Regions from separate parts of the Sphaerisporangium sp. NPDC004334 genome, predicted to be linked through region 1. Evidence: predicted binding sites of a transcription regulator. Region 1 holds the regulator's gene; the other holds the start of a gene.
What was found. The regulator HspR, encoded in region 1, represses chaperone genes until heat shock. The targets are predictions, from matches to a motif close to ANTTGAGTCNNNNNGACTCAANT.
Positions count from the first base shown of each region.

Region 2: lon (endopeptidase La) is a predicted target of HspR. The motif match lies at 2,807-2,829, and genes of this name have one in related genera.

Region 1 covers NZ_JBSGDZ010000004.1:316,397-331,280, forward strand. The annotation lists gene ACWEN6_RS06875 (ABC transporter ATP-binding protein) at 1-508, opposite strand, end outside; gene ACWEN6_RS06880 (efflux RND transporter periplasmic adaptor subunit) at 505-1,920, opposite strand; gene ACWEN6_RS06885 (MFS transporter) at 2,120-3,349, opposite strand; gene ACWEN6_RS06890 (EF-hand domain-containing protein) at 3,538-3,759, shown strand; gene proC (pyrroline-5-carboxylate reductase) at 3,896-4,690, opposite strand; gene ACWEN6_RS06900 (proline dehydrogenase family protein) at 4,730-5,650, opposite strand; gene ACWEN6_RS06905 (alpha/beta hydrolase) at 5,876-7,444, shown strand; gene ACWEN6_RS06910 (hypothetical protein) at 7,598-8,059, shown strand; gene dnaK (molecular chaperone DnaK) at 8,259-10,136, shown strand; gene grpE (nucleotide exchange factor GrpE) at 10,133-10,783, shown strand; gene dnaJ (molecular chaperone DnaJ) at 10,819-12,000, shown strand; gene ACWEN6_RS06930 (heat shock protein transcriptional repressor HspR) at 12,022-12,369, shown strand; gene clpB (ATP-dependent chaperone ClpB) at 12,595-14,884, shown strand, end outside.
Region 2 covers NZ_JBSGDZ010000023.1:47,870-62,753, forward strand. The annotation lists gene ACWEN6_RS28225 (alpha/beta hydrolase) at 1-333, opposite strand, end outside; gene ACWEN6_RS28230 (sensor histidine kinase) at 545-1,882, shown strand; gene ACWEN6_RS28235 (response regulator transcription factor) at 1,879-2,532, shown strand; gene lon (endopeptidase La) at 2,842-5,217, shown strand; gene ACWEN6_RS28245 (Fic family protein) at 5,321-6,457, shown strand; gene ACWEN6_RS28250 (ester cyclase) at 6,530-6,973, opposite strand; gene ACWEN6_RS28255 (acyl-CoA synthetase) at 7,200-8,735, shown strand; gene ACWEN6_RS28260 (M12 family metallopeptidase) at 8,765-9,961, opposite strand; gene ACWEN6_RS28265 (S1C family serine protease) at 10,363-11,727, shown strand; gene ACWEN6_RS28270 (ABC transporter permease) at 11,896-12,633, opposite strand; gene ACWEN6_RS28275 (ABC transporter ATP-binding protein) at 12,675-13,565, opposite strand; gene ACWEN6_RS28280 (winged helix-turn-helix domain-containing protein) at 13,562-13,981, opposite strand; gene ACWEN6_RS28285 (hypothetical protein) at 13,978-14,640, opposite strand.

The DNA.
Region 1 (14,884 bases):
GCTGCTCGCCGCCGGACATCTGGGAGGGCCGGTGGTCCAGGCGGTGCGCGAGCCCCACGGCCGACAGCGCCCGCCTGGCCCGCTCTCTGCGCTCGGCCCGGCCCACCCCCCGGTACACCAGGGGCAGGGCCACGTTCTCCAGCGCGGAGGTGCGCCCGAGCAGGTGGAAGGACTGGAACACGAAGCCCACGGCCTGGTTGCGCAGCTCGGCGAGCCCGGTGTCGTCCAGCGTGGACACCTCCACCCCGTCCACCCGCAACGTGCCCGAGGTGGGCCGGTCCAGGCAGCCGAGCAGGTGCATGAGCGTCGACTTGCCCGATCCGGACGGGCCGACGATGGCGACGAACTCGCCGTGGTCGATGCGCAGGCTCACCCCGCGCAGCGCGTCCACCGACACCCCCTCCAGCTTGTAGGAGCGGGTGAGGTCGACGGCCTCGAAGGCGGGGGCCGGCGTCCCGGCGTCCCGCGCCCGCCGGTCCTCCGGCCGCGGCCGGCCCGCGGCCGTCATGTGAGCTTCTGGTCCTGCCGCACGGTGTCGGCGCCCTTGACGACGACCCGCTCCCCCGGCGTCAGGCCCCGGGCCACCTCGACCAGGGCGTCGCCCTGGGCGCCCAGCTTGACCACCCTGCGCTCCGCCGTGCCGTCGGCGCGCACGACCCACACCACGGTGTCCCTGCCGCTGGTGACGACGCTCGCCGCGGGCACCGCCACCGCGTCGGGCGACTCGCGCACGGTCAGCCGGACGACGGCGCTCATGCCCGGTTTGGGGGGCGGCGCCTGCCCGCCGTCGTCGTAGACGCCCTCGCCGAGGGTGAGCCGCACGGGGTAGCTCACCCCGCCGGTGGTGCCCTCCTTGGGCGTCACGCCCACGCCGGCGACCTTCGCCCGGTAGGTGGCCCCGGAGACGGCGTCCAGCTCGGCTTCCGCCTTCACGCCGCGGGTGACCAGGAGCACGTCGGTCTCGTCCACGTCGGCGGACAGCGTCAGCCGCGAGACGTCGGTCACGGTGGCGATGGCGTCGCCCGCCGCGACCGGCACCCCGGCGGCGATCGGGCCCGCGGAGCCCGCGGCCGCCGCGCCGCCGCCGGACGCGCCCGCGGCGGCTTCGGCCTGGCCGGACAGGCCCGCCGGGAGTTGGCCGAGCAGGGAGCCGAGGCCGGAGGCGCCGCCGCCGGACGGGCCGCCCAGCGTGACCACCCCGTCGAAGGGCGCCTTGATCGTCAGGCCCTTCACCGTCGCGCCCGCCACCTTCACCGCGGCCCTCGCCTGGCTCCTGGACGCCGCTTGGAGGGAGGACATCGACGCGGCGAGCCCGCCGAGCCCCGTGCCGATCTGGCCGCTGACCTGGGAGAGCGTCTGGTTGACCGACCGGGTGAGGCTCTGGATGATCTGGTCGAGCGCCGCGCGCTGGGCGCGATGCTGGGTCTCGGCGGCGGCGACGGCGGCCAGGAGCTGCGCGCGCACCCGCCTGTCCTGGATCTTCCCGGCCGCGGCGCGGGCTCTGGCGAACCCGCGCGCCACCTCGCGGTCGAGGGGGGCGGTGAGGTTCGGCCCGGCGAGCCGGATGCTCGGGGCCGGCGCCGCGCCGCCGAGCCGGACCGGCCTGGACACCTGCCGTTCGGCGCGGCGCGCCTGGTCGAGCTGGTCCTTCGCCTGCGGGGAGCTGATGCGGGCGAGGATCTCCCCCTTGTCCACCGTGTCGCCGTCGCGGACGTACAGCTTCGCGACCGTGCCGGCCGCCGGGGATCGCAGGGTGGCCGTGGCGCGGGCGCCGACGGTGCCGGGGGCCTCGACGACCTCGCTGACGGGGGCGCGCCGGACCTCGCCGATCTGCGCCTTGGGCGTCTCGTCCTGGGTGCAGGCCGAGACGAGCAGGGTGAGACCGATGAGAAGCGGGGGGATACCGCGACGGATCGTCACCCGGCCCATCGTAGGAGGGAGATCCCCGGCCCGGCTTGGGCCCCCGCGCCCACCGGGACGGGCGGTATCGGCGGGCCCGGGACCGGCCATGCGGGCCCGAGTACCGCTGAGGCGTCCCCGTTACCGCTCAGGCGGCCCGGACAGCACCGGCGGACCGGCTCGGGCGGCTCGGGGGCGCTCAGGCGGTTCCGAGGGCCGCTCAGGCGGTCTCGGGGACGCGGCGCAGGCGCCGGATCGCCGGCACCGACAGCAGCAGGACGCACCCGCAGACGGCGACGACCGAGGAGATCGTGAGCACCTGGCCCGCGCCGAGCAGCGAGGCCGCCGGCCCGCTGAGGGCCTGGCCCACCGGGATCGCCATGACCGAGCCGGCCACCTCGTAGGCGTGGACGCGGTTCAGCACCTCCGGCGCCACCTGCGTCTGGACGCTGGTCATCCACATGACGCCCCAGAAGGCCGACCCCGTGCCCGCGAGGAGGTGGCAGGCCGCCATCACCGGCAGCGGGAGACCGAGCGTGATCGACAGGGGCTGGAGGGCGAGCAGGAACAGCGCCGTCGCGCCGGCGGCCAGCGGCCGGGCGGGTTTGAGGCGCATGGCGATGACGCCGCCCATGATGGTGCCGGCGCCGTAGGCGGAGGTGACGAAGCCGAAGCCGGTGGCGTCGTAGGCCTGGCTCACGAGAAGGGCGCCGAGCGGGGTCACCGGCCCGAAGACCGCGATGCCCATGACCGCCCAGACGAGGATCACCCCCCACATCCACGTGCGCGACCGGAACTCCCGCCATCCCTCCTTCAGGTTGCCGAAGACCGTGCCCTCCCTGGCCGCGGCGGGCGCCCCGCGCAGCCGCAGCAGGGCCAGGCAGAGCGCGCTGACGCCGAAGCCGGCGGCGTCGATCAGGAAGACCACGCCGACCTCCGCGAAGGCGACCAGCAGGCCGGCGACCGAGGGGCCGACGAGGAGCATGAGCGACTCGGAGGTGCGCTGGGTGGCCACCGCGCGCTGGACGTCCCTGGCGATGCGCGGCACCAGGCTCGCGAGGCCCGGCTGGAACATGGCGGCGGCGATGCCGTTGACCGCCGAGATGGCCATGAGCTGCCACAACGCGGGGGTGCCGGTGAGGAAGAGCACCGCCGTGACGGTCTGGGACACAAGGCGCGCGAGGTCGGCGCCGACCATCATGCGGCGCGGGGTGAAGCGGTCGGCGAAGACCCCGCCGAACAGCACCAGCGCGGCCATCGGCACCGTCGAGGCGGCCAGCGTGTAGCCGATGCCGCTCGCCCCGTACCCGGCCCGCAGGACGCCGAGCGCCATCGCGACCGGCACCATGGCCGTGCCCAGCATCGAGACCGACCTCGCGGTGAAGAACAGCCGGAAATCGCGCGTCCACACTGCGGGCCCGGCGGGCCGTCCGTCCACAGCCGCCGTCATCGTGCCTCCATGCCCGCCGCCCCTTCCACCGGCCACGGGCACTCTATTAGCAAACTTTCCTAACGGTTACGCCGCCCCCGCTGTGGCGCCTCACGACGGTTTGCGGGTGGTCCATAGTCGTATTGGCGGAATGTCGGAACTAGGGTGTTCGCCGTACCAGGTAACTTCTCGCCCCGGAGGCAGATCTCTTGACGGCGACACCCGCGGACCCCCGTTGGGCCCGGCTCAAAGAGCGGTTCGCGTCCATCGACAGCGACGGCGACGGGTTCATCACCGACGCCGAGTACCTCCAGCACTTCCCGCACCTGCCCGCCGAGGCGCTGGGCGCGCTGGAGCGGGAGGCCGACGCCGACGGCGACGGCCGCATCTCCTTCGAGGAGTTCCTCCGGCTGGTCCCCGAGAACGACTGACCCGGGCACCTCCAGCCCCGGAGAGGACCGGGCCGGAACGACCGGCGTGTGAGCGGCCGAACCGAAAAGGACCGGCCCGGGACGACCGGCCCGCGCGGGCGGCGGGGCGCGAGGCGTCCCGGCGCCCGCGGCGGGGTCAGCCGGCCGCGAGCTGGCGGCTGCGGTCGCGGGCGGCCTCGATGGCCGCCAGGAAGGCCGCCCGGACGCTGTGGCGCTCGAGTTCGGCGATGGCCGCGATGGTGGTGCCGCCGGGCGAGGTGACCGCCTCGCGCAGGATCACCGGGTGCTGCCCGGAGTCGCGCAGCATGATGGCCGCCCCGACGATCGACTGGGTGACCATGTCCAGCGCCGCCGCCCGGGGCATGCCGAGCAGGATGCCGGCGTCCACCATTGCCTCGACCAGGTAGAAGAAGTAGGCCGGGCCGCTGCCGGACAGCGCCGTCGCGGCGTCCTGCTGCGACTCGGGGATGCGCAGCACCTTGCCGACCGGCGACAGCAGGTCCTCGGCGTGCCGCAGGTGCGTCTCGGCGGCGTGGGCGCCGGCCGAGATGACGCTCATGGCCTCGTCGACCAGCACCGGGGTGTTGGACATCACGCGCACGACCGGGACCTCGTCGCCGAGGCGGGACTCGACGAAGGAGGTCGTGATGCCGGCCGCCACCGTGACCACGAGCTTGCCGGCCGGGACGTGCGGGGCGATCTCGGTGAGCAGGGCCGCCATGTCCTGCGGCTTGACCGCCAGGATCAGCGTCTCGCCGATCTTGGCGGCCTCGCTGTTGGACACGACCCGCACGCCGTGGCGCTCGCGCAACGCCTGGGCACGCTCCTCGCGCCGGGCGGTCGCCACGATCTCGTCCCGCTTGACGCCGGCGCGCAGCAGCCCTGACAGCAGGGCCTCGCCCATCTTGCCGGTTCCGAGAATCGCGATCATCTCAGCGCACCTCGTGTAGGAGTCGGGAACGCTCGAAGCCTACCGACTCCCGCGCGGTCGCGGCCGTCCCAGGGACCGGGCCAGCAGGGCGAGGTTCGCCGGGCGGCGGGCCAGATGGCGGGCCAGGTGCGGATACCAGTCGGCGCCGTAGGGGACGCGCACGCGCACGCGGGTGCCGAGGGCGGCGAGCCGCGCCTGCTCGGCCGGCCGCACGCCGTAGGACATCTCGTACTCGACGCCCTCGCGCTCGTTCAGGACGGCGAGCGCCGAGGCGACCTCGATGAGCCGCCGGTCGTGGGTGGCGACCACCGGCCGGCCCTCGCCGGCCATGAGGACCTTCAGGCAGCGCACGTACGAGCGGTCGACGGCGGCGGCGTCGCGGTGGGTCACGGCGACGGGGCCGTCGGCGTGACCGCGGCGGAGCCGGACGCGGCCGGCGGCGAGCCCGCGGCAGTGCTCCTCGGCGCTGCGCAGGGACGCAAGGACGGTGACGCCGGTGGCGGGGTGCTCGTCGAACAGCGCCGCGTGGACGCGCAGCGCGGCCTCCGCCATCGCCGGCTCCTCGGCCTCGACCGTCACCGTGGCGCCCACGTCGAGAGCGGCCTGGCAGACCCGCGAGGCGTTGCGGCGTGCCAGGTCGTCGTCGAGGCCGAGCCCGAGGGACGACAGGCGCAGCGACAGGTCGGCGCCCTTGGCGACGCCGCGGCGGGCGAGCGCGTCGAGCAGGGTGAGCCGGTCTTTGACCGCGCGGGCGGCCCGTCCGGAGTCGCGCGCCCGCCCGTCCAGATGGTCCAGCGTCACCAGCAGGCCGGCGGCGACCAGCCCCGCCGCCACCGAGGCGGCGTCCTCGGGGCCGTCCCCGGCCACGTAGCGGCCCGTCAGCGCCCGGACGACCCCGGCGTTCCTGACGACGCTCTCCACGCGGTCGCTGCCCGAGGCAGCAAGCAGAACCTGGCGCAAAACCATCGGCACCCTTCCCGGCACGACGACTGGACGGCTGATGGGGGAAGACCTCCCCACCCTACGGCGGTTCAGGCGCGGATCACCGGAGGCGGCCGCATGTTGCGGTTTGACAACCAACTGAAAACAGCCGTCGTCTTATAACCGTTTTATACGCATGATCTACCCGAAGGTGCCATAAGTCGGTTCCAACGATGGAGCCGCCGGCGTCGAAGGGGTAGATCGTTGAAGAAGATCCTCATAGCGCTGGCCACAGCCGGCCTGGGTCTGAGCGGAGCGCTGATCGCGTCTCCCGCGACGGCCGGGACCCAGCAGGCGCCCGACCACACGACTCCCGCCCCCCAGTGGGCACAGTGCGCGGACCTGCCCGAAGGCATCGAGTGCGCCACGGTCGCCGTGCCGCTCGACTACTCCCGCCCGTGGAGCAGGACCGTCAAGATCGCCGTCACCCGCAAGAAGGCGACCGACACCGCCCACTACCAGGGCGCGATCCTGTTCAACCCCGGCGGTCCCGGCGGCAGCGGCCGGGCCTACCCCGTCGTGATGCAGACCCGCCTCGGCGCCGCCCTGGCCGCGCAGTACGACCTGATCGGCTTCGACCCGCGCGGCGTCGGCGCCAGCGAGCCGGCGCTGAGCTGCGACCCGCACTTCTTCGACCCGGTGCGCCCCGACTACGTCCCCTCCACCTTCGCCGAGGAGGCCGCCTGGGTGAAGCGGATGCAGGGCTACTCCAAGGCCTGTGACGTCGCCCACGGCGAGCTGCTGAGGCACATGACCACGGTGGACGCCGCCAAGGACATGGACGAGATCCGCAAGGCGCTCGGCCAGAAGCAGATCAGCTACGTCGGCTACTCCTACGGCACCTACCTGGGCGCCACCTACGCCACCCTGTTCCCGTCCAAGGTGCGCCGCCTGGTGCTGGACAGCATCGTCAACCCCGAGCGGGTCTGGTACGACGCCAACATCGACCAGAACCACGCCTTCGAGGCCCGCGCCAAGGACTTCTTCGCCTGGATCGCCAAGTACGACGCCACCTACCACCTCGGCACGAACGGCGCCGACGTGGAGAAGGCGTTCTACGCCACCCGCGCCAAGCTCAAGGCCACCCCCGCCGAGGGCAGGGTCGGCCCGGACGAGCTCGACGACACCTACCTCGCGGGCGGCTACCTCAAGAGCCGCTGGCCGCTGCTGGCCAACGCCCTGTCCAAGTACGTGGCCGGTGACACCGCCCCGCTGGTGGCGGCGTACGGCACCTACGGCGACAGCAGCGGCGACGACAACGGCTTCGCGGTCTACTCGGCCGTGGAGTGCAGCGACGCCCGCTGGCCGCGCGACTGGGGCACCTGGCACCGCGACTGGTGGGAGTCCTACCGCACCGCTCCGTTCCTGACCTGGGGCAACGCCTGGTACAACGCGCAGTGCCAGTCGTGGCCCGTGCGCGGCGGCCACCCGGCGCGTATCGACGGCCGCGCCATCAAGAACGCCCTGTTCTTCCAGGACACCAAGGACGCCGCCACCCCGTACCAGGGTGGCGTCGAGATGCACAAGCGCTTCCCGTCCTCGCGCCTGGTCGTCATGGACGGCGGCGGCAACCACGGCCTCACCGGCCGGGGCAACGCCTGCGTCGACGACATCTGGAAGGCGTACCTGACCGACGGCACGCTGCCGGCGAGCCTGCCCGGCCCCGATGCGCACTGCGCGCCGTTCCCCGACCCGGTCCCGCCGGCGGCGGCCACGACCCTGCGGTCCGCGCCGACCTCCGCCGACGACGACTGGGTCCCCGGCGAGCGCTGACCCGCCGGCCCCACAGAAGCCCCCCAACGGAAGGACCCCCGGCCACCCAGGCCGGGGGTCCTTTCGCGTCCCGCCTCGACGTGCGCGTCGAGGCGGGGGCATGCGCGGCCCGAACCGCGGGGAGATCCAGTACGTCGAAGGGGTATGCGGACGATGAGGACCACATTGGCGGCGGTGGGGCTGTTCCTGGCGGCGGCGTGCGGCGGCGCGCCGGCGCCCACGACCAGTGCGAGCGGGGTTCCCGATGACGCCGTATCGACGCCGGCCGGCACGGCGCAGGTGACCACGCCGGCCGCCCCGGCGGCCGGGCCCTCCCCCACGCGCCCCAAGGGCCCGACGGTGCACCCGCGCAAGGTCCGCTGGGAGAAGGTGCGCCCCTCCCGGGACGGACGCCGGCTCACCGTGATCTGGTGGTCGGGCGTGGAGCCCTGCTCGGTGCTCGACCGGGTCGGCGTGCGCGAGACGGCGAAGCGCGTGACGATCACCCTGTACGAGGGTCAGGCGCGCGGCGCCGAGAACACTGCGTGCATCGAGATCGCGGTCCAGAAGTCCACGACCGTCAAGCTGAAGAAGCCCCTCGGCCACCGCGAGATCGTCGACGGCGCCAAGGGCTGATCCCTCCCTAGGAGACCTGGAAGAGGCCGGGCCGGACCGGAGCATGTCCCGAGAAGTCCGCGTCCCGAGCCCCCGTGTGCGCGGAATAGGTGAGGGGGCGCGTAGGGTTGAGCCCAGCAGACTCAACTCGCTTGACAAAGGGTCGAGCGGGATTACGATTGAGTCATACGGACTCAACTTTGACTACAAGGACGTACTCATGGCACGTGCGGTAGGTATCGACCTTGGGACGACCAACTCCGTCGTCTCGATCCTCGAGGGCGGTGAGCCCACCGTCATCGCCAACGCGCAGGGCTCGCGCACGACTCCGTCGGTCGTGGCCTTCGCCAAGAACGGAGAGGTCCTCGTCGGCGAGGTGGCCAAGCGGCAGGCCGTCACCAACGTCGACCGGACCATCCGCTCGGTCAAGCGTGAGATGGGCTCCGACTGGTCCGTCGAGATCGACGGCAAGAAGTTCTCCCCGCAGCAGATCAGCGCCTTCGTCCTGCAGAAGCTCAAGACGGATGCCGAGGCCTACCTCGGAGAGAAGATCACCGACGCGGTGATCACCGTCCCCGCGTACTTCAACGACTCGCAGCGGCAGGCCACCAAGGAGGCCGGCACGATCGCGGGCCTCAACGTGCTGCGCATCATCAACGAGCCCACCTCCGCCGCTCTGGCGTACGGGCTCGACAAGGACAAGGACCAGACCATCCTGGTCTTCGACCTCGGCGGCGGCACCTTCGACGTGTCCCTGCTCGACGTCGGCCAGGAGGACGGCCACGGCTTCGTCGAGGTCAAGGCGACCAGCGGTGACAACCACCTGGGCGGCGACGACTGGGACCAGCGCGTCGTCGACGAGCTGGTGACCCGCTTCAAGAACGCCCACGGCGTCGACCTGTCCAAGGACAAGATGGCGCTCCAGCGCCTGCGCGAGGCCGCCGAGAAGGCCAAGATCGAGCTGTCGTCGCAGACCGAGACCTCGATCAACCTGCCCTACATCACCGCCTCGGCCGAGGGCCCCCTCCACCTGGAGGAGAAGCTCACCCGCTCGGAGTTCCAGCGCATCACCGCCGACCTCCTCGAGCGCTGCAAGGGCCCGTTCCACCAGGTCATCAAGGACGCCGGCATCAAGGTCTCCGACATCGCCCACGTGGTGCTCGTCGGCGGCTCCACCCGCATGCCCGCCGTCAGCGACCTGGTGAAGGAGCTCACCGGCGGCAAGGAGCCCAACAAGGGCGTCAACCCTGACGAGGTCGTCGCCATCGGCGCCGCGCTCCAGGCCGGCGTGCTCAAGGGCGAGGTCAAGGACGTCCTGCTGCTGGACGTGACCCCGCTGAGCCTGGGCATCGAGACCAAGGGCGGCATCTTCACCAAGATCATCGAGCGGAACACCACGATCCCGACCAAGCGGTCGGAGGTCTTCACCACGGCCGAGGACAACCAGCCGTCGGTGCAGATCCAGGTCTTCCAGGGTGAGCGCGAGATCGCGGCCTACAACAAGAAGCTGGCCACCTTCGAGCTGACCGGCATCGCCCCGGCGCCGCGCGGCATCCCGCAGATCGAGGTCACCTTCGACATCGACGCCAACGGCATCGTCAACGTCTCCGCCAAGGACCTCGGCACCGGCAAGGAGCAGTCGATGACGATCACCGGCGGCTCGGCGCTGCCGAAGGACGACATCGAGCGCATGATGCGCGAGGCCGAGTCCTACGCCGAGGAGGACAAGAAGCGCCGCGAGGACGCCGAGACGCGCAACAACGCCGACGGCCTGGCCTACCAGACCGAGAAGTTCCTGCGCGAGAACGACGAGAAGGTCCCGGCCGAGGTCAAGACCGAGGTCGAGGAGGCGCTCAGCGAGCTGAAGAAGACGCTGGAGGGCAGCGACTCCGCCGCCATCCGCGCCAGCGCCGAGAAGCTCGCCACCGTCAGCCAGAAGATGGGTTCGGCGATCTACGCCCAGTCGCAGGGCGCCGAGGGCGGGGCCCCCGGGGCCGGCGCCACCGGTGCCGCCGACGGCGGCGCCAAGGCCGACGACGACGTCGTCGAGGCCGAGATCGTCGACGACGAGCCGAAGCGGGAGGGCGGTGCCGCGTGACGTCCCCGAACTCTGGGAGCGAGCACGAAGGCCTGGTGATCCGCGACAACCGGCGCATCGACCCCGAGACGGGGGAGGTGCGCCAGGGGGCGGGGAAGGCGGCCGACACGCCCTCCCCCGCCTCGCCCGAGGCGGCGGCCCCGCAGGACGCGGGCGCGGCCGCGCAGCTCGCCGAGCGCACGGCCGACCTCCAGCGGCTCCAGGCCGAGTACTCCAACTACCGCAAGCGCGTCGAGCGCGACCGGGTGACGGTCCGCGAGCAGGCGGTGGCCAGCGTGCTCACCGAGATGCTGCCCGTGCTCGACGACATCGGCAGGGCCCGCGACCACGGCGAGCTCACCGGCGGCTTCGCCAAGGTGAGCGAGGCGCTCGAGAGCGCCGTCGGCAAGCTCGGGCTCTCGACCTACGGCGCCAAGGGCGACCCGTTCGACCCGACCGTGCACGAGGCGCTCCTGCACAGCTACTCGGCCGAGGTCACCGAGCCGACCTGCGTGGAGATCCTCCAGCCCGGCTACCGCATCGGCGAGCGCGTCCTGCGCCCGGCGAGGGTGGCCGTCGCCGAGCCGGAGGAGCCCGAGTCCTCCGAGCGCACCTCCTCCGAAACGGACGGAGCGGGCGCGGCGGCGGCCGAGTCCGAGGACAATTGAGCGATCATCCCTTTGGGTCACGAAGGAAGCGATAGATGAGCACCAAGGACTACCTGGAGAAGGACTACTACGCCGTCCTTGGTGTGTCGAAGACCGCCACCGCCGAAGAGATCAAGAAGGCGTACCGGAGACTGGCCAGGAAGTACCACCCGGACGCCAACCAGGGCAACACCGAGACCGAGGCCAAGTTCAAGCAGGTCTCGGAGGCCTACGACGTCCTGTCCGACAGCAAGCGCCGCAAGGAGTACGACGAAGCGCGCACGCTGTTCGGGTCCGGTCTCGGCGGATACGCGGGGGGCGGCGCCCCCCGCGGCGGCGGCGGGTTCCCGTTCGAGTTCGGCGACCTCTTCGGAGGCACGGCGCAGGGCGGCGGCACGGGCGAGCGCATCGGCGACCTGTTCGGCGGTCTGTTCAACCGTGGCGGGCGCACCTCCACCACCACCACGAGCCGTCCCCGCCGCGGGCAGGACATCGAGTCCGAGGTCACCCTGTCGTTCATGGAGTCCGTGGACGGCACCACGGTGGCCCTGCGGCTCACCAGCTCCTCGGCGTGCCCGGCCTGCACCGGCACCGGCGCCAAGGCCGGCACGACCCCGCGGGTCTGCCCGACCTGTGAGGGCACCGGCGCCGCCAGCCGCAACCTCGGCAACTTCGCCTTCTCCGAGCCGTGCCGCGACTGCAAGGGCCGCGGCCTGCTGGTCGACGACCCCTGCCCCGTGTGCGAGGGCAGCGGCCGCGGCAAGAGCACCCGCACCCTCCAGGCGCGCATCCCCGCCGGGGTGGCCGACGGCCAGCGCATCCGCCTCAAGGGCAAGGGTGCGCCCGGCGAGAACGGCGGCCCGGCCGGCGATCTGTACGTCCAGATTCACGTGAAACCGCATGCCATCTTCGGCCGGTCGGGCGACAACCTGACCATCACCGTCCCGGTGACGTTCGCCGAGGCGGCGCTCGGCGCCGAGATCAAGGTGCCGGTGCTCCAGGGCATGCCGGTGACACTGCGCATCCCCGAGGGCACCCCGAACGGCCGCACGTTCCGCGTGCGCGGCCGGGGTGTCACCCGCAAGGACGGCACCAAGGGTGATCTGCTGGCCACTGTCGAGGTGGTGGTGCCCCAGCGCCTCGACGACAAGGAGAGAAACGCGCTGGAGGAGTTCCGCGCGGTCTCCGACGGCGTGGACCCCCGCGCCGAACTGCTCAGACAGGCGAGAACCGAGTAGCCCCGAAAGGAGGCGACGCCGATGGACGCCAACTACTTCGACCTGTCCGACGACACTCCGGTGTACGTCATCTCGGTGGCCGCTCAGCTTTCCGGGCTGCACCCGCAGACGCTCCGGCAGTACGACCGTCTCGGCCTGGTCAGTCCCGGCCGGACGGCGGGGCGGGGCCGCCTGTACTCCACCCGGGACATCGTGATGCTCCGCGAGGTGCAGCGGCTGTCCCAGGAGGAGGGCATCAACCTCGCGGGCATCAAGCGCATCCTCGCCCTGGAGACCGAGAACCTCCGCATGCGCGAGGAGCTCGGCCGTCTCAGGAGCGAGATGGCGATGATCCGCGCCCTGATCCAGTACCAGCTTCCTCCCGCGTGAGCGGGAGAGCGCACGGCCGCGGCGGTCCCGGTGAGCACCCTCCCGGGCCGCGCGACGACATCTCCTCCACCCCGCGGGCACCGTATCGGCGCCCCGGGCGGTGGCGCACATATAGCGAAGCGACGCAGCACTGCGCAAAGCGACGCAGCACCGCGCGGAGCGAGGCAGCACCGCCGCGGCCGGCGAGCGCCGGGCGATCCGCCATGCGAGAAAGGCAAGGTAGGCATGGACTACAAGCTCACGCGTAAGAGCCAGGACGCCCTGTCGGCCGCCGTCCGGCGGGCCGCCGCCGAAGGCCACCCGGAGGTCGCTCCGGCCCATCTGTTCACCGCCCTGCTTTCCCAGACCGACGGCACGGCCGTCCACCTGCTGGAGGCCGTCGGGGCCGACTGGAAGCGGCTGCGCACCGAGGCCGAGCGGCAGCTGGAGCAGATCCCGAAGGCCCAGGGCTCGACGGTGAGCGCGCCGTCGTCCTCCCGCCAGCTCCTGGTGGCGCTGAACACGGCCGCGGCCCGTGCCAAGCAGCTCGAGGACGAGTACGTGTCGACCGAGCACCTGCTGGTCGGCCTGGCCGCCGACGGCGGGCGCGTCGCCGAGCTGCTCAAGGCGCAGGGCGCCACGCCGAACGCCCTGCTGGAGGCCTTCGAGAAGGTCCGCGGGCACGCCCGGGTCACCAGCGAGAGCCCCGAGGACACCTACCGCGCGCTGGAGAAGTACGGCGTCGACCTCACCGAGCTGGCCCGCGCGGGCAAGCTCGACCCGGTGATCGGCCGGGACAACGAGATCCGCCGCGTCGTGCAGGTGCTCAGCCGCCGCACCAAGAACAACCCCGTGCTCATCGGCGAGCCCGGCGTCGGCAAGACCGCCGTCGTGGACGGGCTGGCGCAGCGCATCGTCGCCGGAGACGTCCCCGAGAGCCTGCGCGGCAAGCGCCTGGTGTCCCTGGACCTCGGCGCGATGGTGGCGGGCGCCAAGTTCCGGGGCGAGTTCGAGGAGCGGCTCAAGGCCGTCCTCACCGAGATCAAGGAGAGCGACGGCCAGGTCGTCACCTTCATCGACGAGCTGCACACGATGGTCGGCGCGGGCGCGGCCGAGGGCGCGATGGACGCCGGCAACATGCTCAAGCCCATGCTGGCCAGGGGCGAGCTGCGCATGATCGGCGCGACCACCCTGGACGAGTACCGCGAGCGCATCGAGAAGGACCCGGCGCTGGAGCGCCGCTTCCAGCAGATCTTCGTCGGCGAGCCGTCGGTCGAGGACACCATCGCGATCCTGCGCGGGCTCAAGGGCCGCTACGAGGCCCACCACAAGGTGCAGATCTCCGACGGCGCCCTGGTGGCCGCGGCCACGCTCTCCGACCGCTACATCACCGCCCGCTTCCTGCCCGACAAGGCGATCGACCTGGTCGACGAGGCCGCCAGCCGCCTGCGCATGGAGATCGACTCGCGTCCGGTGGAGATCGACGAGCTTCAGCGCGCCGTCGACCGGCTGAAGATGGAGGAGCTGGCCCTCGCCAAGGAGACCGACGAGGCGAGCGTCCAGCGCCTGGACAAGCTGCACAAGGAGCTCGGCGACCGCCAGGAGGAGCTCGACGCCCTGGTCGTGCGCTGGCAGAAGGAGAAGGCCGGGCTCAACCGGGTCGGCGAGCTTAAGAAGCAGCTCGACGAGGCCCGCTCGGCCGCCGAGCGCGCCCAGCGCGACGGCGACTTCGAGGCGGCCTCCCGGCTGATGTACGGCGACGTGCCGCGCCTGGAGAAGGAGGTCGAGGAGGCCGGCGCGCTGGCCCAGCCCGAGGACGCGATGGTCAAGGAGGAGGTCGGCGCCGACGACATCGCGCAGGTGATCTCCTCCTGGACCGGCATCCCCGCCGGGCGCCTGCTGGAGGGCGAGACCGCCAAGCTGCTGCGCATGGAGGAGGAGCTCGGGCGCAGGCTCGTCGGCCAGCGTGAGGCCGTGCAGGCGGTGTCGGACGCCGTGCGCCGGGCGCGGGCCGGGGTCGCCGACCCCGACCGGCCGACCGGGTCGTTCCTGTTCCTCGGCCCGACCGGCGTGGGCAAGACCGAGCTGGCCAAGGCGCTGGCGGAGTTGCTGTTCGACGACGAGCGCGCCATGACCCGCATCGACATGAGCGAGTACGGCGAGAAGCACAGCGTCGCCCGCCTGGTCGGCGCCCCGCCCGGGTACGTCGGCTATGAGGAGGGCGGCCAGCTCACCGAGGCCGTGCGGCGGCGGCCGTACACGGTGGTGCTGCTGGACGAGATCGAGAAGGCCCATCCCGAGGTCTTCGACATCCTGCTCCAGGTGCTCGACGACGGGCGGCTGACCGACGGCCAGGGACGCACGGTCGACTTCCGCAACACAATTTTGATCCTGACCTCCAACATCGGCTCGCAGTACCTGGTCGACCCGGCGCTCGACGGCGTGGCCAAGCGCGACAAGGTCATGGCGGCGGTGCGGGGCTCGTTCAAGCCGGAGTTCCTCAACCGGCTGGACGATGTGATCCTGTTCGACGCGC
Region 2 (14,884 bases), on a different contig from region 1:
GGCGACCGCGTCGGTGGCCGCCGCGAGACTGATGGCCCGCGGGCTGTCGTACCCGAGCCAGGCGACCACCGCCGGCCGGGCCGCCGGATCAAGGCCCCGCACCTGCGTGATCAGGGCGCGCGCGGCGCCGCCCGGCGTGCTGTACGCCTTGCGCCGCCCGCCGTCGAAGGTGGCACGCGTGACGTCGGCGCCGGGCACGATGACGGCGACCCGGTCCGCCGTCGCCAGGTCGCCGAAGACCTCGGCCATCCGGTCGTCGGGAGTGGGAGCGAGCAGGGTGAGGACGCCGAGTGCGCCGGTGAGGGAGATCGCTGCGAAAGCGCTCCTGGCCATGAGGGAGCCTCCTGTCCAGTTCGCGGCGCGCCGCCGCGAACACAGCAGCAAGCTAGGAATCGCGATCGCTGACCCGCGTCCCCGCCAGGTGCGGTCTTCTCCGCTCCCGCCCCGGTACACGGCCGTGCGGCGCGATGGCACCACGGGGTGAGGCGGTCAGATCACCCCTGAGGGTGACGCCGGGTGGGGTCGTGGCTCGTACGCTGGGGCGGTGATCTCGCGTGCCTGGTCCGGGCTCGTCCGGCTGGCGTCGCCGCTGACCGCGGCGCTGGTCACCGGGACGGCGGAGCCCGCGGGCCCGCGGTCGCGGTGGCTGCGGCCCGCCGTGCCGGCGTGGGCGCGGTGGCTGCCGTTCGCCACTGTCGACCTCGTCGTCGTCGCCGACCTGGCGCTGGCCTTCATCCTGCTCGGCACAGGCGTGTCGTACCTGGAGACGGAGGCGGTGGCGTCCCACTTCTCCCCCGATGGGCCCGTCCTGATCGTGCTCGCCGCCGCCTACGCGGTGCCGGTCGCTCTTCGCGAGCGCTGGCCGGTGGCGGCGTGGCGGATCTCGGCGATGGCGGCGGTGGTGGGCGGCCTGGTCAACCCGCGCATCCTCGACGGCGCGATGGGCGGCGCCGCCGGCCACGGTGACGGCGTGATGCCCTACGTGGCGGCCCAGGCGATCACCTATCTGCTCTGCGCGTACTCGATCGCCGTGCGCGCGGATCGCGATGTCGCGATCGGGGTCTGGATCGTCTCAATGGTGGGTGCGTGGATCATCCATCCGAACTCGATGTTCCTTGCCACGGTCCTGGTGACGGTGGCCCTGTTGTTCGGCCAGAACATCCGGGCACGCAGGCGGGCGACCGGCCGGCTGGACGAGGAGCGGCGGCGCGGTGAGGAGCAGCGGGCGGCGCGCGTCGTCCTGGAGGAGCGCACGCGCATCGCCCGAGAGCTGCACGACATCGTCGCCCACCACATGTCGGTGATCGCGATCCAGGCGGAGGCCGTGCCGCTGCGGGCCCACGGCGACGTCGCGGCCCTGGAGGCGGGGCTGGCCGAGATCCGGGTGCTGTCGCTGGCGGCGCTCGCCGAGATGCGCCAGGTGCTGGGCGTCCTGCGTGGTTCGGACGGTCGCCGGGAGACGGCGCCGCAGCCGGGGCTGGACCGGATGGACGACCTGATCGGCAACGTCCGGGCCGCGGGGCTCGCCGTCACGGCCGAGGTGTCCGGGTCTCTCGACCTGCCGGCCGCGGTCGGCCTGTCGGCGTACCGGATCCTGCAGGAGTCGCTGAGCAACGCGATGCGGCACGCGCCCGGGGCGCCGGTGCGGGCCGAGATCGAGCGGACCGTCGCCGAGCTACGGCTGAGCGTGACCAACGGCCCCTCGGGCGCGCCCGCGCCCGGCACCCCGGACGCACCGGGCCAGGGGATCGCCGGAATGCGCGAGCGCGCCGCACTGCTGGGTGGCACCCTGGAAGCCGCGCCCATGGCGGACGGCGGGTTCTGGGTGACGGCCACCCTTCCGCTCGCCCCCGCCGAACCCGCCGCGCCGGAGGAGCCGTGATCCGTGTCCTGATCGCCGACGACCAGGGCATGGTCCGCACCGGCTTCACCACCTTCCTCGGCACCCAGCCCGACATCGAGGTCGTCGCGGAGGCCGTCAACGGGCAGGAGGCGGTGACGCGGGCAGGCGAGCTGACGCCGGACGTGGTGCTGATGGACGTCCGCATGCCAGTGATGGACGGCTTGGAGGCGACGCGCCGCATCCTCGCCGGGACCGCCACCAAGGTCCTGATCCTGACGACCTTCGACCTGGACGACTACGTCTACGAGGCGCTGCGGGCGGGGGCGAGCGGCTTCCTGCTCAAGGACGCCTCCGCACAGCAGCTCGTCGAGGCCGTGCGGGTGGTCGCCGCGGGGGAGGCGCTGCTGGCCCCGTCGATCACCAGGCGGTTGATCGCCGAGTTCGCCCGGCTCGGCGGGCCGCGGGCGCCGACCGTGAAACGGCTGGCCGAGCTGACCGGCCGCGAGACCGAAGTGCTGGCGCTGATGGCCCAGGGCCTGTCCAACGGGGAGATCGCCGGACGGCTGGTGGTGGCGGAGCAGACGGTGAAGACCCACGTCGGCCGCATCCTGGCCAAGCTCGGTCTGCGCGACCGTGCCCAGGCCATCGTCTTCGCCTACGAGACCGGCCTGGTGCGCCCCGGCGAGTGAACACGCGGCGAGGCGGCGGCCCCGCGTGATCACGAGGCGGCCCGTCGTTCCCGACCGAGGGGCTGATCGGGCGCCGCCGGGGTCCAGGCCACCGCCGGTGGCCGGCCGCGGTCGTCGTCCGAGTGGCCGCTCGTCATGCGCTGACCTGCGAAGACGTGTCTAGTGCGGTGCCGTTGGCGTGCGGGCGGGCAGCGCGTCCGGCAATGTCGATTACACAATTACGATCGCTGCAAGCGAACAAGCGCAGACATGGGAACAATCTCGGGCTCTTATTAATTGAGTCGATGTAACTCAACCCTTGGAGTTCGCATGAGTGAGAGCTTGATCCTTCCGGTGCTTCCGCTGGACGACGAGGTCGTCCTGCCCGGCATGGTCGTTCCCCTCGACCTGTCGGACGCCGAGGTGCGCGCCGCCATCGACGCCGCGCGGGCCACCTCCCAGCAGAGCAAGCCGCGCGTGCTGCTTGTTCCGCGCATCGACGGCAAGTACGGCGCCGTCGGCGTCTCGGCGGTCGTCGAGCAGATCGGAAGGCTTCCCGGCGGCGAGCCCGCCGCCGTCGTCCGCGGTGTCGAGCGGGTGCGCATGGGCTCGGGCACGACCGGCCCCGGCGCGGCCCTGTGGGTGGAGTCGACCCGCATGGAGACCGTCGCCGCCGACGGCCGCGCCGAGGAGGCGGCCAAGGAGTACAAGGCCCTGGCCACCACGATCATGCAGAAGCGCGGCGCCTGGCAGATCGTCGACGCCATCAACCAGATCGAGGACGCCTCGGTCCTGGCCGACAGCTCCGGGTACGCGCCGTGGCTCACCACGCCCCAGAAGGTCGAGCTGCTGGAGAACGCCGACCCGGCCGAGCGGCTGGCCCGGCTGGTCGAGTGGGCCCGCGAGCACCTGGCCGAGCTGGACGTCGCCGAGACGATCCGCAAGGACGTCCAGGAGGGCATGGAGAAGCAGCAGCGCGAGTTCCTGCTGCGCCAGCAGCTCGCCGCCGTCCGCAAGGAGCTGGCCGAGCTCAACGGGGACGCGGCCTCCGAGGAGGAGGACTACCGCGCCCGGGTCGAGGCCGCCGAGCTGCCGGAGAAGGTCCGCGAGGCCGCGCTCAAGGAGGTCGACAAGCTCGAGCGCACCTCCGACCAGTCGCCCGAGACCGGCTGGATCCGCACCTGGCTGGACACCGTGCTCGACATCCCGTGGAACGAGCGCACCGAGGACTCCTACGACATCGCCGCCGCGCGGGCGGTGCTCGACGCCGACCACACCGGCCTCGACGACGTCAAGGACCGCATCATCGAGTACCTCGCCGTCCGCAAGCGGCGCGCCGACCAGGGGCTCGGCGTGGTGGGCGGCCGCCGCAGCGGCGCCGTCCTGGCGCTGGCCGGCCCTCCCGGAGTCGGCAAGACCTCCCTCGGCGAGTCGGTCGCCCGCGCCATGGGCCGCAAGTTCGTCCGCGTCGCCCTCGGCGGCGTCCGCGACGAGGCCGAGATCCGCGGCCACCGGCGCACCTACGTCGGCGCGTTGCCCGGCCGCATCGTGCGGGCGATCCGCGAGGCCGGCAGCATGAATCCCGTCGTCCTGCTGGACGAGGTGGACAAGGTCGGCGCCGACTACCGGGGCGACCCGACGGCGGCGCTGCTGGAGGTGCTGGACCCGGCGCAGAACCACACCTTCCGCGACCACTACCTTGAGGTCGAGCTCGACCTGTCCGACGTGCTGTTCCTGGCCACCGCCAACGTCCTTGAGGCGGTGCCCGGCCCGCTGCTCGACCGCATGGAGATCGTGACCCTCGACGGCTACACGGAGGACGAGAAGGTCGCGATCGCCCGCGACCACCTGCTGCCCCGCCAGCTCGACAAGGCCGGTCTGACCTCCTCGGAGGTCACCGTCGAGGAGGAGGCGCTGCGCAGGCTCGCCGGCGAGTACACCCGGGAGGCCGGCGTCCGCTCGCTGGAGCGGGCGATCGCCCGGGTGCTGCGCAAGGTGACGGCCAACGCGGCCCTGGAGCAGGCGGCGCTGCCGGTGCACGTCGGGGCCGGCGACCTGGTCGGCTACCTCGGCAGGCCGCGGCACGTGCCGGAGTCCTCGCTGCCGGAGTCGGCGCAGCGCACGGCCGTGGCGGGCGTCGCGACCGGGCTCGCGGTGACCGGCGCCGGCGGCGACGTGCTGTACGTCGAGGCGTCGCTGGCCGACCCCGAGACCGGCTCCACGGCCGTCACGCTCACCGGCCAGCTCGGCGAGGTGATGAAGGAGTCGGCGCAGATCGCCCTGTCGTACCTGCGATCGCGCGGCGCCGAGATGGAGCTGCCGGTCGGGTCGCTGAAGGACCGGTCGGTGCACATCCACGTCCCGGCGGGCGCGATCCCGAAGGACGGCCCGTCGGCGGGCGTCACGATGACCACCGCCCTGGCCTCGCTGCTGTCGGGCCGCCCGGTGCGCTCGGACGTGGCGATGACCGGCGAGGTCTCGCTGACCGGCCGGGTGCTGCCGATCGGCGGCGTCAAGCAGAAGCTGCTCGCCGCCCACCGGGCCGGCATCACCACGGTGCTCATCCCGGCGCGCAACGAGCCCGACCTGGACGACGTGCCCGAGGAGGTCCGCAACGAGCTGACCGTCCACGCGGTGAGCGACGTGCGGGAGGTGCTGGCCATCGCGCTGACCCCGGCCACGGTGGCCGAGACCGCCGCCGTCTGACCTCGGCACGGCCCGGTCCACACGTCGGCCGGAGCGGAGGAACATTTCTGGACGAATCATTCGGTCGCTTGACCGGATGATTCGTCCATGCTGTTATGAAGGGGTGATCTACCGAACCCCTGAGCTGGAGCCGGCCGACAAGGCCGTGCTCGGCGAGATCGAGGACATGCGCCGCGACCTGAAGTACCGCCTGGCGGAGCCGCACCGCTGGGACGGGCAGCTCCGGCGCCAGCTCCAGGCGCGTGCCATTCAGGGGTCCAACTCCATCGAGGGCTACCGGGCCAGCGTGGAGGACATCGAGTCCATCATCCTGGGGGAGGAGCCGCTGGAGACCTCGCAGGCGGTCGCGAGCGAGATCGCCGGCTACATGCAGGCGCTCACCTATGTCCGGCGGTTGTCGATGGCCCGCTCGTTCGGCTACGACAAGGGCCTGCTGAACGCGCTGAACTTCATGATGATCGGCCACCACCACGACAAGACCCCGGGCGTCGTACGGCCGGGCGGCGTCTACGTCCGCGATTCCGCCACCGGAGAAGTGGTCTACGAGGGGCCGGACGTCGAGCTGGTCCCCGGTCTGCTCGACGAGCTGATCGCCTGGCTCAACGACGGAGATCTGCACGCGCCCAGCTACGTCCGGGCGGCGATGGCACACTTCAACCTGGTCGCCATCCATCCTTGGCGGGATGGCAACGGGCGCATGTCCAGGGCCCTGCAAACCCTGGTGCTCGGCCGCGACCAGATCACCACACCCGAGTTCTGCTCCATCGAAGAATGGCTGGGCCTGGGAGAGAACACCGTCGACTACTACCGAGCTCTGCGCGACGCACAGCAGGGCGTCTGGTCACCTCACGACGAGATGCTGCCCTGGGTGCGGTTCTGCCTGCGCGCGCATCACATGCAGGCGCAGCGGGTGCGGCGCCGGCTGGCCGAGGCGGGGGAGGTGTGGACGCTTCTCGAGGAGCAGGTCGACAAGGAGGGCCTGCACACCCGGTGCGTCTCCGCGCTGTACCAGGTCTTCGTGAGCAGGCGGCTGCGGCGCGGCACCTACCAGGCCGAGGAGTCCCTCAGCCAAGGTCAGGCCGCCCGGGATCTTCGTGAGCTGGCCGCACGCGACTGGCTCACCCCTTATGGCGAGACCAAGGGACGCTTCTACGCTCCCGGTCCCCGGATGGAGAAGGTCAAGGCGGACTTCGCCGCTCGCATCGAGCCGCTCCGCGACCCGTACCGCACCGCCGCCTGACCGGCGGCCCGGGACGGCATGGCCGGGGCGAGGGGAACCGGGCGCCGCATCGGGTGAGTTCCCTGCGGGTGGCTAGACGCCGGCCGGGTCGTCGGTCGACAGGTGCAGGCCGAGCTGGGTGTACAGCTCCAACTGGTCGAAGTACTCCCGGTGCGTGACGATCTTTCCGTCCTCGACGAACGAGGCGCAGGTGCCGCGCAGAGTGATGCGGCGGCCGGTCGGCTGCAGTTCCCGCCCGTCGGGCAGCAGGAACGGTCCGGTGTGCGTGCCGGTCCCCGTCCATTCGACCATCATGGGTCTGTCGGTGCTGGTGGCCTCGTACCACACCGCCAGGTGAAGGTCCGGAAATCCCTGGAAGAACTGCTCGTAGACCCACGCGATCTGCTCGTGTCCCTCCGCCACTCCTACGGGGGAGACCAAGACGGCGTCCTCGGTGAAGAGTTCGAGCATCCGGTTCACGTCGTGATCATTAAGCGCGTCGGCCAGTCCGCGCTTGACTTCCCACTTGTCGACCATGGCCGTGGTCCTTCCGTGGTCGGGTGTCAACTTACCGATCACGCTACCCATCAGTAGGTCGGGTACCGGCTACGGGAACGTCGCGGACACGCCAGGAAGTCCCGTCGTCCTCCAAGCCGGGCAAAGTCGTGCGGAGCCTTCGCGGGCCCGCCGGGCCGGCAGGACGGCGCCGCGCCGATGAACGGGTGCTTTTCCGTGGCGGGATAACCGAGTACGGTTCGGTTTTATGTACCCGGGAGCGGTCGCGGCCGATACGCCCGACAAGCCTGCCGTGATCATGGCGGGCTCCGGGCGGGTGGTGACCTACCGCGAACTGGACGAGGAGTCCAACCGGCTGGCGCGGATGTTCCGGTCGGCCGGGCTGCGACCCGGGCAGCACATCGCCCTCATGCTGGAGAACCACCCGCTGTTCCTGGTGGTGGCATGGGCGGCGCACCGCTCCGGGCTGTACTACACGGCCATCAGCCCCCGTCTGCAGCCCGACGAACTGGCCTACATCCTGGACAACTGCCAGGCCGAGGTCTTCATCTCCTCGGCGGCGCTCGCCGGCGTCGCCACCTCGGTCACCGGGCGCACGCCGAAGGTCCGGCTCAGGCTGATGATGGACGGCGTCGCCCCCGGCTTCGCCTCCTACGAGCGGGCCGTGGCCGAGCATCCGCCGCTTCCCGTCGAGGACGAGTGCCAGGGGGCGGACATGCTGTACTCCTCGGGCACCACCGGCCGTCCCAAGGGCGTCAAGCCGCCGCTGAGCCGCGCGCCGCTCGAGGCTCCCGGCGCACTGGTGGGGTTGGTCCGGCTGCTGTTCGACCCGTCGGCCGACGCGGTGTACCTGTCGCCGGCTCCGCTCTACCACGCCGCGCCCCTGCGCTACTGCATGGCCTTCCAGCGCATCGGCGCGACCGTCGTGGTGATGGAGAGATTCGACCCCGAGCAGGCGCTGGCGCTGATCGAGAAGTACCGCGTCACCCACTCCCAGTGGGTGCCGACCATGTTCATCAAGATGCTCAAGCTCCCCGAGGCCGTGCGCCGCAAGTACGACCTGTCCTCGCTGACCTGCGCCATCCACGCGGCCGCGCCGTGCCCGGTCCCGGTCAAGGAGCAGATGATCGACTGGTGGGGGCCGGTCGTCCACGAGTACTACGCGGGCACCGAGGGCAACGGCTTCCTGTACGTGGGTCCCGAGGACTGGCTCGCCCACAAGGGCACCGTCGGGCGCCCGCTGCTCGGCGTCGTCCACATCTGCGACGAGGACGGCGAGGAGCTGCCGGCCGGCGAGCACGGCACCGTGTACTTCTCCGACGGGCCGCGGTTCGAGTACCACGGCGACCCGGAGAAGACGCGCGCGGCCGGCGACCCGAAGGGCCGGGGGTGGACGACGCTCGGCGACATCGGCTACCTGGACCAGGACGGCTTCCTGTACCTCACCGACCGCCGCTCCTACATGATCATCTCTGGTGGGGTCAACGTGTACCCGCAGGAGGCGGAGAACGTGCTGTCCCTGCACCCGAAGGTGGCCGACGTGGCGGTCTTCGGGGTGCCCGACGAGGAGATGGGCGAGGCGGTGAAGGCCGTCGTCCAGGCCGCCGATCCGGCCGAGGCCGGGCCTGCCCTCGCGGCCGAGCTCATCGCGTACTGCCGTGACCGTCTCGCCCACTACAAGTGCCCCCGATCTGTGGACTTCCGGCCGGAGCTTCCCCGCCATCCCACGGGGAAGCTCTACAAGCGCCTGCTGCGCGACGAGTACTGGCCGTCCGCCGGCTGATCCCGCCCGGTCGCCCGCTCGCGCGCCGGTCAGGGCGCGAGCGCCGGGAGCCCCGCGTCCGGCTGCGGTATCACCGGTGACCCGAGGCGCGCCGGCGGTCCGGGCTCCGCGGGCGGTCCGGGCTCCGCGGGCGGCTCCGGCTTCACGGGAGGCCCGGGTTTCACGGATGGTCCGCCGGGCGTCACGCGCGGTTCCGGCTTGACGGGCGGTTCACCGGGCGTCACGGGCGGCTCCTCGGGCCGCGACGGAGGCTTCGCGACGGCCGGCGGGCAGTCGTAGAGCGAGCGCACGGCCGTCAGGTCGGCCCGGCTGAAGCCCTCCCGCTGGCCGATCGGCACGGGCATGAGCGGGACCAGGGTGTCCAGCCCGTTGGCGCTGAAGAAGTTCCTGCCGTACAGCATCACCGACCCGTAGTCGAGCGTCCCGAACAGCCGGTTCTGTTCGGGCGCCAGCTTCTGGAACTGGGGCTCGTACCCTTTCATCACGTTCTCCAGATGGACGGTCACCGCGGAGTCCCGGTCGGAGCGCGAATGTTCGTGGTAGAAGCCGATGGCGTGCAGCAACTCGTGGATGGCGACGCCCTTGCGCTCGCACCCCGCGCCGATCGAGACGTCCTGCGGCTGCCCGCCGATGCGTCCCACGTACGAATAGCAGCCCTTGCCGGAGATGACGTTCAGATATCCCGCCTCGTCGGTGCGCGGGACGAAACGCACGCAGGTGTTGTCGTGGAAATCCTTCATCGCGTGGACGACCGCCTCGCGCGCCCCGGGCGTCAGCGCGGGGGACAGCACGTAGGGCACCCTCCGGTCGGGCCACAGCGCGCCCGCCTGGGTGGTGCCCGCGCCCGCCGATGACTCGGGGCAGGCGGCGACACGCGCCGGCCGGTCTCCCGTCCCCGGCTGGCTCGGTGCCGGCGGGGTGAGGCCGCCGGTGCCGGGGAAGACGCCCGGCAACTGGATCTTCCCGGCGGAGGCGTCGGCGGGCGTGCCGATGATGATGTCGCCCTCGGTGACGGCGTGCCCGTCGATGTCCGCGAACCCGATCGTGTGCGGCTGCCCCGTGACGTCCGGAGCGGTGACGAACTGGGACGGGTGCTCGACCTGCTGTTGCCACAGCCAGTCCAGCGCGTCGTCGTCACCGTCACCGTCCCCGTCACCGGCGAAGGCGGGCGCGGCCACCGTCAGCAGCCCGGACATCACCACGGCCAATATCAGTTTATGTCCCATATCGATACCCCCGGAAAGCGTTTCACGACGGTGTGCGAACCGTCGCGGGGGAAACCTACCCGCATGATCACCCGGCACTCGCGGGAAAAGCCGGCGCGGCGGGAGACCTCGTCGGGAGCGCGGCGCCCACGGTAATTCACCGGGTCCCTTTCTCCTTATCCCGGCCTTACATTTCCGCCGCGGTCGGGACGGCGATAATGCAGGTCAGCGCCATTTCCGCAGGTCGCTCCGCCGGTCGGCGACCGCCGTGCCGCCGCCGGTGACAACCTCCAGGCGACGTTCAGCAGACCTTCAGTCAGGGCTTAGGACGTTCTTATCGCCGGTGCGCCATCATTGATTTACCGGTCCTCAACCGGCCGCCGCCGAATAGCGGCGCATGCGGACGACCTTGGGGGAAAGAGATGAGCACCGAAGACCCGCGTGAGCAGACGACCAGCGAGACCACCCCGGTGGAGGCGCCGGGTGCGCGGGGCTGGACGCAGTTCGGCCGGACCGCGCCCCAGACGGGCGGCTTCCGGCACCATTGGAGCGCGCCGGGCGGGCCGGCCGGTGACACCCAGCAGTTGCCGCCCTTCGCGGCGGGCGCCGTGCCGGCCGGTGGCCCGGCGGGCGGGTGGTGGACCTCCGGTCGCAAGGCGGTGGCGGGCCTCGCCCTGGCCGCGGTGGCGATGGGAGGCGGGGCCGCGGGGGCCTTCGTCGCCACGGCCGCCGCCGGGACCCAGCCCGTGATCTCCAGCCCGATCGTCCGTCCGGCGTCCAACACCGCCGCCGCGACGGTCGCCGACGTGGCGCGGGCCGTGCAGCCCTCCGTGGTCTCCATCACCGTGACCAGCGGCGCCGGCCAGGCCGAGGGCTCAGGGGTGGTCCTGTCCGAGGACGGCCTGATCCTCACCAACAACCACGTGGTCGCCGGAGCCGGGCAGGACGCCAAGCTCCAGGTGAAGTTCAGCGACGGCAAGGTCGCCTCGGCCGACGTCGTCGGCACCGACCCGGCCACCGACCTCGCCGTGGTGCGGGCGAAGGACGTGTCCGGGCTGACCAAGGCCACTCTCGGCGACAGCGACAAGCTGAGGGTCGGCGACGCCGTCCTGGCCATCGGCAGCCCGCTGGGCCTGGAGGGCTCGGTGACCGCCGGCATCGTCAGCGCGCTGGACCGCACGCTGACCGTCGGCGGCGAGTCCCAGCAGCAGCGCCCGCAGCTCCCGCCCGGCTGGGGCGACGGCGGGTTCGGCCAGCAGCAACCCGGGCAGCAGCAACCCGGTCAGCCGCAGAGCTCCGGCACGACGATCGGCGGAGCCATCCAGACCGACGCCGCGATCAACCCCGGGAACTCGGGCGGCGCCCTGGTGAACGCCTCCGGCCAGGTGGTCGGCGTCAACAGCGCCATCGCGACCAACGGCGGTGAGGGCAACATCGGCGTGGGCTTCGCCATCCCGATCAACACCGCCCGCCAGGTCGCCGACCAGCTGATCAAGACCGGCAAGGTCAGCCACGCCTACCTCGGGGTCACCCTGGCCGACGCCACCGGCGACACCCCCGGCGCCGTCGTCGGGTCGGTGCAGGAGGGCAGCCCGGCCGAGCGGGCGGGGCTCAAGGCCGGCGACGTGATCACCAAGATCGGCCAGACGCAGGTGTCCGGGGCCGAGACGGTGGTCGGCGCGGTGCGCGGCTTCCAGCCCGGCACCAAGGTCGAGGTGACGTACCTGCGGGGCGGCGCCACCTCCACGGCCACCGTCACCCTCACCGAGAAGACCGTGACGAGCTGACCGTCTCCAGGACCGGACGCGCCACCGGGTACGCTGCGGGCCCGGCGGCGCGTCTGCCTTCCCCTGAGGCCCGCGACCGAGCAGGTCGCGGGCCTCAAAGGCTCTCCGGTGCCCGGGGAGTGCCGGCCTCAGGGCCTTGAGCACCGGGGGAGCAGGGGGCGTAGGAGCTCAGGAGAACCTGCGGCCCTCGTCGCGGCGGTAGGCCCAGGCGGCCAGGCCGCCCGCGACGACCGTCCACACCGCCATCATCACCAGCGCGAGGGGGTGCGGGGTGAAGTCCCCCGTCGCGGCCCACACCAGCTCCACCGCGCCGCGCGCCGGCAGGTAAGGGGCGATGGCCTCGATGAAGCCCGGAGCCCGCCCCGGGCCGGTGAGCAGCCCGCTGCCGAACGCCATCGGCAGGAACACGACCTGCGCCACGGCGATCGCCGCCTTCGACGGAAGCGCGTAACCGATCAGCAGGCCCAGCATGGTGAACGGGACGGCGGCGACGGCCAGCGCGCCGAGGCCCAGCAGCGCGCCGAGGGGCGTCACCGTCGCCTCGGTGAGCAGCGCGGCGATCAGGACCACCGGCAGCAGCGCCAGCGCCAGGAACGCCAGGCCATTGAGCAGCCGGCCGGCGAACCTCGGCCCGGCGCCGGCGGGCAGCGTGCGCAGGTAGGGGTCCCAGGGCTGCGCGCGGTCCTCGGCGACGCCCACGCCGTAGGAGAACAGGCAGGTTCCCATGACCGCGAACGTCATCATCGAGCCGGTGGCGAACGTCGCGGCGACCGGGTCGCCGCCGGCGAAGGGGACCACGAAGAACAGCATCGAGGCGGAGGGGAAGAAGGTGTTGCCGATCACCGCGATGGGGATGCGGATGGTCTCGAGGAACTGGTACTTCACGTGCGTGACGACGAGCGACACAGGACTCTCCCTCGGGGGGGCAGGGGCTGTCAGCGGGGAGCTCAGGCGGCGGCGGGAGCGTCGTCCCGGGCGGTGATCGCCAGGAACGCCTCCTCAAGCGTGGTGGCCCGGATCTCCAGGCCCGAGAAGGGCACGGCCGACCCGACCAGCTCGCGGACCAGCCGGTCGGCGTCGGCGGTGACCAGGTGCGTCCGGTCGCCGTCGGTCTCGGCGCGCAGGACGCCCGGTAGCTCGGGCAGGTGGGCGGCGGTCAGGCTGACCCGGCGGACGCCGACCATGCCGCGCACCGCCGCGAGGCTGTCGTCGGCGAGCACCCGGCCCTTGCCAAGGACGACGACGCGCTGGGCCAGCGCCTCGATCTCCTCCAGGTAGTGGCTGGTCAGCAGCACGGTGCCTCCATCGGCGTGGAAGGCGCGCACGGCGTCCCACAGCGCGCGGCGGGCCTCGACGTCCAGCCCCGTGGTGGGCTCGTCGAGCAGGACGAGCCGCGGCCGCCCGGCGAACGCCAGGGCGACCGCGATCCGCCTCTTCTGCCCGCCCGACAGGCCCCCGATCTGCCGGTCGCGCATGCCGGTGAGTCCGAAGCGCTCGAGAAGCTCGTCGCGGTCGGCCCGCGAGGGGAAGTGGGCCGCGACGAAGTCCACGCACTCGCGCACGCGCAGGGTGGGCGGGAGCCCGGTCTCCTGCGGGGTCATGCCGAGCAGGCGGCGGCGGGCCGGGTCGCCGGGCGCGCCGCCGAACAGGCTGACCGAGCCCGAGGACGGCCGCCGCAGCCCGGCCAGCAGGTTGACCAGGGTCGACTTGCCGGCTCCGTTCGGGCCGAGCAGGCCGATGAGCTCCCCCTCCCGGATCTCCAGCGATGTGGTGTCGAGCGCGGTCACCTCGCCGTACCGGCGGGTGACCTCCTCGAGGCGAGCGAGCGTCTCGGTCATGGTTCCTGCCCCGTCTCTTTCTGGTCTGTACCGGATGGCGCCGAAGGCGCCGTCTCGCCGCCGGCCGCGCCGATCTCCGGCGCGCGCGCCGGGGCGGGCTGGGCGCCGGCCATGTCGAGCAGCGCCCGGATGGCGGCGGTGTAGTCGTCGAAGGCCAGCCGCCCCCGCCGGGTGAGCGCGACGTACGTCACCGGGGTGCGCCCCCGGTGGGTCTTGCCGATCTCGACGTATCCGGCGCTTTCGAGCTTGCTGAGGTGGACCGACAGGTTGCCGGCGGTCATGCCGAGGATGTCCTTCAGGCCGGGGAAGCTGATCTGGTCTCCCTCGGCCAGGGTGGACAGCGCGGTGACGACGCGCAGGCGCGCCTGGGCGTGGATGACGGGGTCGAGCTCGGGGAGCCCCGCGGACGGGCTCATGCCCTGCCCGGCCGCAGGCGGGTGCGCAGGTGGATGCCCACGCCCATGGCGATGAAGACGCCGCCCACGCCCACGGCGGAGAACAGCGCGTGCAGCCCGGGGCCGGCGATCACGCCGGCGACGTTCACCACGGTGACCCAGACGCCCACGGCGAACATCTGGCGCACTCCCCACACGGCCCCTCCGGCCATGAACAGCAGGCCGACGACCAGCATCGAGACGCAGCACCAGAGCAGGGTGCGCTCGGCCTCGGGCAGGAGCGCGCCGAAGTGGCCGCACAGCGCCCCGACGAGCATGTAGCCGAAGAACCAGCTCAGGCCGTACATGGCGCCCCGCGCCTGCGAGGCGCCGCGCACCTGGCTGCCCTGCCGCCACCCGGCGTACCCGGTGATGACCAGGGCCAGGATCATCGTGCCGAACAGGATGGTCAGCGCCATGCCCAGCGAGAGCGGCCCCTGCGGCCGCCCCGACACCCCGTAACGCACGAACAGGGCGCCGTAGCCGATCAGCCAGACCAGCCCCCACATGATGTAGAAGGCGGGCAGCGGACCGGCGAAATGCCGGGCCGCCGCGGCCCGCTGGTCCTCGATGATGCCCAGCATCTCCTCCGGACTGAGCGCCCGCTCACCCTCGGCGTCCTCGGTCTCACCTGCCCGCATGACCCTCTCCTCACACCGCACCGCAAACTGGTTTGAACTATAAACCAAACAGGTTTGCGGTGTAAACCATCCTGTCTGGCGAACTTGCTCGCGAGGCGTGAACGTCTGGTTTGGCCTGAGCCGACCCCCGAGGAAGGTCCTCGCGACGCGACCGCGAGGCGGCGCCCGGCCCCGGGGAAGGGCGTCCTGGAGAAGTGATCAAAGGGCGACGCCCGGCCTGCGAACCCTAGGCAGGGGGAGAGTG